DNA from 2 places in the Arthrobacter sp. NPDC055585 genome. Region 1 is predicted to be linked to the other one. Evidence: riboswitches for the same ligand, from Rfam matches in the RefSeq annotation. Region 1 holds a riboswitch; the other holds the start of a gene.
The links. A riboswitch is a leader RNA that binds a small molecule or an ion and turns the genes downstream of it on or off. The one in region 1 is predicted to bind S-adenosylmethionine.
Positions count from the first base shown of each region.

Region 1 (4,467 bases):
CGTTTCGTTGGCGGCTGCGCCGGAGGAATCTTCGCCGGCAACGCAGCCGGTCAGGGCCAGGGAGACGGCGGCGGCGGTGGCTGCCAGTGCGGTGAGCGGGCGGCGGGAGACACGGGGTGGGCGGCGGGAGAAGCGGGAACGGCTGTTCATGGGGATTCCTTCGAGACGGGTGGAGCAGAAAAAATCAGGGATAGGTACAACTGGTGCGGGCACAAAGCGTCCGCGGTTTGGCCCCGTTTTGAGCGCGGGGGCAGGGGAGGCGTGGGCGCTCTAGTGGCGGTCGACGCCGAGGCTTGCCAGGAGTTCGCCGCGCATTCGGGCGAGTTCGGCTGAGGCTCGGTCCCGGGGGCGGGCGCCGGGAACGGTGATGGTCTGGGTGATGGTGGCCCCGGGTTTGCCGGGTTCGCGGCCGAGCACGATGATCCGGTCGGCGAGCTGGAGGGCTTCATCGACGTCGTGAGTGACCAGCAGGACGGTGGCCGGGGCGGCGCGGTGCACGTCCAGCAGCAGGTCCTGCATCTTCAGGCGGGTCAGTGCGTCCAGGGCGCCGAACGGTTCGTCCAGCAGCAGGACGCCGGGCTTGCGGGCCAGGGCGCGGGCCAGCGAGGCGCGCTGGGCCATGCCGCCGGAAACGGCGCGCGGCTGGTGCTTGGCGAAGCTGTCCAGTTCCACGAGCTTGAGCAGTTCGGAGACCTTGGCCTGGCCTTCGGAGGCGCTGGTGCCCTTCGGCAGGCCGATCGCAACGTTGGCCTGCAGGGTCTGCCAGGGCAGCAACCGGGGTTCCTGGAAGGCGACGGCGCAGCGGTCATCGATGCCGCGCACAGCGGTTCCGTCGATTCGAACCTGGCCGGTGGACGCGGCGTCGAGCCCGGCAGTGGCGCGCAGCAGCGTGGACTTGCCGCAGCCGCTGGACCCCAGGATCGCCAGGACTTCCCCCGGGCGGACTTCAAAGTTGATGTCGCGGAGCACCACGTGGGCGTCTGCGCCGGAGCCAAAGCTGCGGCCAACGCCGTCGAACGTCACGGACAGGGCGGTGTCGGGTGCGGTGGGCGCGGCAGCGGACACAGCATGGGACCCAGAGGACAGTACAGCAGTCATTGAACACTCCATCGGTCCTGGCAGTAGCACCCTACGGAAAACGTCCTGGGCCGTTACCGGCCTCCTGCGACGTCCACCTCGCTATCGCAGTGCCTCAAGGAGGAAGCACTCCGACCAGGGTTGCTGCGGCTTCACTGATCCAGGTCTCTCAGCCGCTCGGGATGGTCAAGCACCAACTAAACGCCCTGAAGTCCGATCCCGGCAAGTCCCCGCGTAACATTTCGAATCCAGTCCCCTTCCCGCCGGTGTCCCCATCGAGAGGCCAGTTACGGCTCTTTTGAGCGCCCAAAGGAGCCGTAACTGGCCTCTCGATGGTTTTTGGGAGGGGAGAAGTACGACGGCGGCCGTTACGCCGCGTGACAGGCGGGGCTTGCGTGCCACCGGGGGAACGGGCGCATACTGAACCCGCAGGATCATGAGTCCCAACGCGAAGCTCTGGCTGGTTGGGCGGCAACCCTCTCCCGTAGCGGGGTGCCCCAGATGACGATCCGGTCGCCGGCAGCACCGCCCGCGGCAAGTACGGCGCTCCCTCTGCGGTGCGTCCTTCCGTAAAGGACCCTCATGGCCACCACGCCCGCCCGCCACATCCGCTTCAACGCCTTCGACATGAACTGCGTGGGCCATCAGTCGCCCGGCCTCTGGCGCCACCCCGAAGACCGTTCCGCGGACTACACCAAGCTCAGCTACTGGACCCATCTGGCCCAGACCTGCGAACGCGGCCTGTTCGACGGGATCTTCATTGCCGACGTCCTCGGCACGTACGACGTGTACGGATCCTCCAACGAAGCGACCCTGCGGCAGGGCACCCAGGTCCCGGTAAACGATCCGCTGCTGCTGGTCTCCGCCATGGCGCTGGTCACTGAACACCTCGGCTTCGGCGTCACGGCCGGAACCGCCTACGAGCACCCGTACCCGTTCGCCCGCCGGCTCTCCACCCTGGACCATCTCACCGGAGGGCGGGTCGGCTGGAACGTAGTGACCGGCTACCTGCCCTCCGCCGCCCGGAACATGGGCCAGGAAGACCAGCTGGAGCACGACGAGCGCTACAACCACGCCGATGAATACCTCGAAGTTGTCTACAAGCTGCTCGAGGGCTCCTGGGAAGACGATGCCGTGGTCCGCGACCGGGAGACCGGCGTGTTCACCGACCCGGCCAAGGTCCATGACATCAACCATGAGGGCAAGTACTTCAAGGTCCCCGGCATCCACATTTCGGAGCCCTCGCCGCAGCGCACACCGGTGATCTACCAGGCCGGTGCGTCGCCGCGCGGCATCGCTTTCGCGGCAGAGAACGCTGAAGCAGTCTTCGTCGGAGCGTCCACGGTGGAGAAGCTCAAGGCGACCGTCACGAAGATCCGCGACGCCGCCGAAGCAGCAGGACGGGACCGGCACTCGATCCGGATCTACACGCTGCTGACCATCATCACCGCCGCCACTACCGAGGAAGCCGAAGCCAAGCACCTGGATTACCAGAGCTACATCAGCGACGAAGGCGCGCTGGCGCTGATGTCCGGCTGGATGGGCGTGGACCTCTCCACCTACAACCTCGATGAGCCGCTCGGCTCGGTGAAGTCCAACGCCATCCAGTCCGCTGCGGCGAACTTCCAGAAAGTGAAGGACGACGGCGAGCCCTGGACGGTGCGCGACATCGCCGAGAGCGCCGGGATCGGCGGGCTGGGCCCGCGGCTGGTGGGCTCCGGCGAGGAGGTTGCCGAGGAACTGATCCGCTGGGTGGAGGAGACCGACGTCGACGGCTTTAACCTCGCGTATGCCGTCACACCGGGCACCTTCGAAGACGTGGTGGAGTTCGTGGTTCCGGAGCTGCAGAAGCGCGGCGCGTACCCCACGGAGTACGCCCCCGGCACTCTGCGGAACAAGCTCTTCGGTGCCGGAGACAAGCTTCCCGCAGAGCACCGCGGTGCACGGTACCGGCTGGCACCGGCAGTAAAGGGATAGAGGCCCCTCGGCTATCCTCGATCCATGACTGCCGACGGACCGTCCAATACCATTCAGCTCACCGTCAGTTCCAAGCGTGCCCGGGCACACGGCGAACTGGTGGTCCAGGCACCGATGGCTGCCCTCCCGCCCGCCGTGGAGCGTGCCCTGGCCGGACTTCCGCGCATGACACTCACCGCCATCTGGCGGGAACGGGCGGAAATCGTGGCCGGTGGGAACTGGAAGTCCTTCGGCGCCGTCATTGTCCTGTCCTTCGAACCAATCGATGCCCGCACCACACGCGTGAGCGCAGCCAGCACCCCGAACGTCCCCACCACGCTGTTCGACTACGGCCAGGGCAAGGCCGACGTCACCGAGGTGCTGCGGGCCGTCGCCGCGGAACTCTAAGGCAGCTCCGGGACGGCATGCTTATTGACCCCCGGGGGCGGCCCTTCTACCTTGGAGGGACGGCCCGTCATCTTCGGCTCCCACCCTCCCGCCAAGGAGACCCCCATGGATCCAGCAGCCAGTGCCTCAGGACGTGTGCTTTCCGCTGACGGAACGCCGATTGCATGGCAGCGGCAGGGCGAGGGACCGCCCCTGGTGGTGGTGGACCCGATCATGATGGACCGGACTACGTCCTCCATGGCCGGGGTTGCCGAATTGCTGGCGGAGGGGCACACCGTCTATACATACGACCGCCGGGGCAAGGGCGAGAGCGGAGACGGGGAGGAATACACCCCCGAATCCGAAGTGGACGATCTGCTGGCCGTCGTGGAAACCGCCGGCGGAACGGCAGACCTCCTAGGAACTTCTTCCGGCGCCGTGCTCGCACTGCGGGCGGCGTCGGAGTCAGCTGTTATCTCCAGCGTCATCGCCGTGGAACCGCCGCTCACCGAGGGCGGCGACGGAGAGCCGGATATCCGCCCGGAGCTGGAAGAGCTGCTGTCCACAGGTGACCGCGCCGGAGCCATCCGGCTTTTCCAAGAATCCATCGGAGTGCCGGAAGAGATAATCGATGCCTCCGATCCGGCGCCGTTCGAGCAGGCGGCGCACACCATCTCCTATGACCTGACCCTGCTGCTGGAAACCGATGTGCAGAGTCTGACCGGAATCCGTGTGCCTGTGCTGGTGCTGGCCAGTTCCGGAAGCGATGACCGGCTGCGCGAATGGGCCCGCCAGACAGCCGAGCTGCTGCCCGAGGGCTCCTTTCAGCTGCTGGAGGGCAGCTGGCATGGGCTGGAGGACGCCACCCTCGCCGCCGCCGTGGACGCCTTCCTGGAATAGTGCCGCAGCCCGCCGTGTTCCCCTGGCGTAGGGTGGGAGCCCGGCAGACATCCCAGGAGGCACAGCATGGCGCACCGCAATGACCCGGAAGTCATCACCAGGCTGCTCACGGACAAGGGCCGGTGGGCGGTAGTCGGCTTGTCGAAC
Region 1 is NZ_JBSHIT010000005.1:257,114-261,580, forward strand. Features, by position in the region: gene ACWGQ2_RS11015 (aliphatic sulfonate ABC transporter substrate-binding protein) at 1-150, opposite strand, end outside; gene ACWGQ2_RS11020 (ABC transporter ATP-binding protein) at 271-1,098, opposite strand; SAM riboswitch class IV at 1,510-1,624, shown strand; gene ACWGQ2_RS11025 (LLM class flavin-dependent oxidoreductase) at 1,660-3,054, shown strand; gene ACWGQ2_RS11030 (hypothetical protein) at 3,079-3,441, shown strand; gene ACWGQ2_RS11035 (alpha/beta fold hydrolase) at 3,547-4,320, shown strand; gene ACWGQ2_RS11040 (CoA-binding protein) at 4,387-4,467, shown strand, end outside.

Region 2 (4,467 bases), on a different contig from region 1:
GTCCGTAAGTTGTGCCCGGGGCGCCGTCCCGGCGACGGCCGGCGGCAACAGGATGTTCGCAGGTTTTACGTCCCGGTGAATAACGCCCCGCGCATGGATGTAGGCCAGCGCGCCGGCCAGTTCCGCACCAATGTAGGCAACATCAGCGGCCGGTACCGGTTTTTCACGCAGCCGTTTGCGCAGATCCGGCCCGTCCACGAGTTCCATGACCAGGAAAGCCCGGGGTTCACCGTCGGGACCGTCGTCTCGTCCGGCGTCGTCCTTGCCTGCGTCGTAGAGCGTGACCAGCCCGGGATGGGTGAGGGAAGCCAGAAGCCGCATCTCGGTTTCCTGCCGCCCGACGTCGTCGGGGTCAACAGCACTGGCCCGGAAGAGCTTCACGGCGATGTCGCGGCCGAGAGCCTCGTCCAGTCCTCGGTAGACGGTGGCCATGCCACCGTGGCCAATAGGTTCGATGAGTCGGTATCGGCCCGCAATCAGACGATTCAGGCCACCCGCTGCGCTGATTTCCATGCTGCAACCTTCTCTCGCCATTACAGCGTAGCGGAGGGTGCTCGGGGCGTAGATGGGCTTTCCCTACATATTTTCGAACTGCGTTTTTCCCTCGTGGAAGCAGGTGCAATACGCTAAACTGCCCTGCTGCGCGAGGGCGCGGCAGGGCAGTTTCGGGTGCTTCGATCCGGGCTCCCCGGAAGGGGCCCGGGAGCCCGTCCGGCTCGCGGGATTACTCCCCGCCGAGTACCGGTGCGAGAGCCTTCCAGGCCTGCTGCAGGCCCAGGATGATGAACAGCAGGGCGGTGAGACCCAGCGCGATATTGGTGTGCAGACGGTTGGCCCATTCCTTGGGGATGCGCTTGCCGTTCAGCAGGCCCAGCAGGGTGACTGCGAGGAACGGCATAAACAGCGAGCCCAGCACGCCGTACGCCAGGATCAGGCCGATCGGCTGACCCAGGGCGAAGAGGATCATGGGCGGGAAGGTCAGCCACAGGACGTAGAACTTGAAGTACTTGCCGCCCACGCGGGTGTCCGGGTGGCCGGATTCCTTGCCGCGCATGTTGCCCCAGAAATCGGCGAACATCAGGGAAACGCCGTTCCAGACCCCGATGATGGAGGAGAAGGACGCTGCCCAGAAACCGATCAGGAAGCCGGTACCCACGAAGTCGCCGTATTCGAGCTTCAGCACGTCGTAGAGATCCAGCAGTCCCTTGTCTCCGGCGCTGAGGGTGATGCCCGCGGTGCGCACAACTTCGGCACCCACGATGAGCATGGCGATGACGAAGATGCCAGTCATGACGTACGCCATCGAGTTGTCGATGCGCATGACCTTCATCCACTTAGGCGTGTACCAGCCCTTTTCACGCAGCCAGTAGCCGTAGGCAGCCAGCGTGATGGTGCCGCCGACGCCGCCGGCAAGCGCCAGCGTGTAGACGATGCCGCCTTCGGGGATCATCGGGACGAGGCCCTTGAACATCTCCGGGATATTCGGGGTGGCGATGATTGCCAGACCGACAACGGTAATGAACATCAGCCCGACGAGGGCCGCGGTGATCTTCTCGAACGTGGCGTACTTGCCGAACCACACCATCACAAAGCCTGCCAGGCCCATCACAATCGCCCAGGCCCACAGCGGCAGGAACGGGAAGACCGCCGCCAGCGGCAGCGCGGCGGAAGACATGGCCGTGGCACCGTAAACGAAGCCCCAGATCATGATGTACGGGCCGAAGTACCAGGTGGTCCAGCGGCCCAGGGAACGCCAGCCCTCGAAGATGGTCTTGCCGGTGGCGAGCGTGAAGCGGCCCGCTCCCTCAACCAGGATGATCTTCAGGATGACGCCGAGGATGACTGCCCAGAGCAGGCCATAGCCGTAGCGTGAGCCCGCGACCAGGGTCGCAACCATGTCGGCTGCGCCAACACCCGTGGCCGCAACCACGAGTCCGGGGCCAACTATTTTCCATTTGGCAGCCTTGCCGCCGTCATCATCGATCCGCTCCGAATGCGGTACCGCGTCAGCGCGGGGATTGTTTTCAGCCATCGGCCAAGAATTCCTAACTAGCGAGTGGCCGCGGCGCCAGGACAGCACGCGGCAGTGTGCCCGGCCTCACCCGGGACAATGAATTCTCTCACAGGGCTTGCACTCAGTGGAATTCCGTGAACGGGCTGACCGCACTGGCCCCACAGGCCACAAACGCCTCAGGTTCGGGGGTCACGACCGTCAAATTGCCCTGGATGGCCGTAGCGGCGAGCCAGGTCCGGAGGACACCACGGGCATCCCCGGGCGCTGCTTCCGGAAGCGTGCGCCAGAGCAGGGCAACCTCGTGGTCCACCGGCAGGATGTTGGCCGTGAACCGGGAGGACAGCTCGCGGAGCCATCCGGGCGACGATGACTCAAGTTCGCCTATGGTCAGTGCCGACACAAAGACGCGCAGGTGGCTGCGGCTGCGGAGGAAACCCACGACGGCGGGATCCGGCGATCCGCTGCGGACCTCCGCCAGGACCGGTGTATCCAGGAGCAGGCCCGAGGGACCGCTCATGCGGCGGCAGGCTCGCCCAGCAGGAAGTTGACGAAAGCTTCCCGGATGCTGACGAGGGCCTCGTAATCCTGCAGGCTGACTGCGTTGAGGGAAACGGGTACAGAAGTGTCCATGGCTGCGGCGCCGGGCGCCGGTCCTTTCGGCGTGCTCTTGCCTGGCACCGGTTGCCCCGAAGGCGAGTGCAGGCCGCTTCTTCATCCGAACCACCCAACGAGCGTGGGGTTGGTATGCGGCCAAGTCGGAGCTTGGCGGCCGCAGTTCTTGAAGCTGTTAGGAGTATAGGCAGAACCCGGCCGGAATTGTGTGCTGCGTTACGCCCGTGTGGCGGATATGTCCTGCTCCGGCCGCCCTGCCGCAGCACCGGTCTCATCCGGCATATGTGCCGTTGAAGCGTTCAGGCACCCATTCCAGGAAGATGTTCGCGGTCACCGGGCCTATGCCGGGGAATTGCTCGAGCCGGCGGCGGAGCTCTGCCGGGGATTCCGCGTCCTTGACCATGTCCGATACGGAACCGAACTCCCTGATGATTCCCGCCATCACGGTGTGCAGCTCGTCATCCTCCTTCCAGCGGTAGTGGACGTAGCCGCCTTCGGTGAGCAGGCGCATCAGCTGGTCCCGGCTGACGTCTGCAAACTTTTCGGGGCCAGTGAGCCCGTTGTCGATCAGGACGTGCCAGGTGCGGGCGGCGATCTCCTGCTGAATGCGCTTGCCGAACAGCAGGCTGGCGAGCAGCCACCGGTAGAGCTGATCCGGCGCGCCGGAGCTGAGGTCCAGTCCAAGGTCTGCGGGAGTCATCTTCTTCTTGTTGCTGGCCATGCTGTTCAAAGTACGCCGGCTGCCCGCCGCAGGGAATGTCCGCCGGTTGCTCCCCATCAGCAGTTGATGGATGCGTGGTTAAACAGAGGATGCAGGACGGAAAACCGTCCTGCATCCTGAGTCCAGCTGGCCCGTGAAAGGGCCGGAAGTCTTTGGTTAGACAGCCTGGATGTTTACCGCCTGGGGGCCCTTGGGTCCCTGTTCGGTATCGAAGCTAACCTTCTGGTTCTCTTCGAGGGAGCGGTAGCCGCTCGCGTTGATGGCGGAGTAGTGGGCGAAAACATCGGCGCTGCCGTCATCGGGCTCGATGAAGCCGAAGCCCTTTTCGGAGTTGAACCATTTCACGGTGCCTGTTGCCATTTTTAATCATCCTTCTGAGGCGAAACTTCCCCGACCGTCGAGGAGTTTCCAGCTGAAGTGTCCCATGCAGCGTATGGACAAAAAAAGCGGCTGGCCCTGGTTTCGGGGTTCGCCGCTTCAAGTTCAAACGCTCAACACAACAACTGCGTGCCAGTATACACAGAGGTAACGGTCAGGTCACGGGGTTTTAGGACCCCCGTAGGCTGGTTGGATGGACTCCCCCATTGATCACTACCTGCAGCGAATCCACACCGAGATAGCCGACCTGAAGGACGGCAAGCCGTACAGTTCGATTCCGGCGATGGCGAACGTCGATCCGAACAACTTTGGCATTGTCCTTGCCACTGCGGACGGGTACGTCTACGAGATTGGGGATACCCGTGAGGAGTTCAGCATCCAGTCGATCTCCAAGCCGTTCACCTACGGGCTCGCACTGGCGGACCGCGGCATGGACGACGTCGATGCGAAGGTTGATGTTGAACCGTCCGGGGATTCCTTCAACGAGATTTCCCTCGCCGAGGGCACCGGCCGCCCGGCGAACGCCATGATCAACGCTGGAGCACTGACGGCTACCTCCCTGGTCCGCGGCTCCGGAGGAAACTCCCGGTTTAAGCGGATCCTGAACACCTATTCCGCGTTCGCCGGGCGCCAGCTCTCCGTCAGTGAACGGATCTACCAGTCCGAGCTCAAGTCCGGCCACCGCAACCACGCGCTGGCCTACCTGCTGCGCAGCTTCGACATCATCGAATCCGACCCCACC
Region 2 is NZ_JBSHIT010000001.1:380,403-384,869, forward strand. Features, by position in the region: gene ACWGQ2_RS01605 (serine/threonine-protein kinase) at 1-513, opposite strand, end outside; gene ACWGQ2_RS01610 (Nramp family divalent metal transporter) at 725-2,032, opposite strand; gene ACWGQ2_RS01615 (hypothetical protein) at 2,136-2,531, opposite strand; SAM riboswitch class IV at 2,673-2,798, opposite strand; gene ACWGQ2_RS01620 (hypothetical protein) at 2,898-3,347, opposite strand; gene ACWGQ2_RS01625 (cold-shock protein) at 3,504-3,707, opposite strand; gene glsA (glutaminase A) at 3,919-4,467, shown strand, end outside.
Region 2: linked by a shared signal. The riboswitch ahead of ACWGQ2_RS01615 (hypothetical protein) and the one ahead of ACWGQ2_RS11025 (LLM class flavin-dependent oxidoreductase) in region 1 are both predicted to bind S-adenosylmethionine.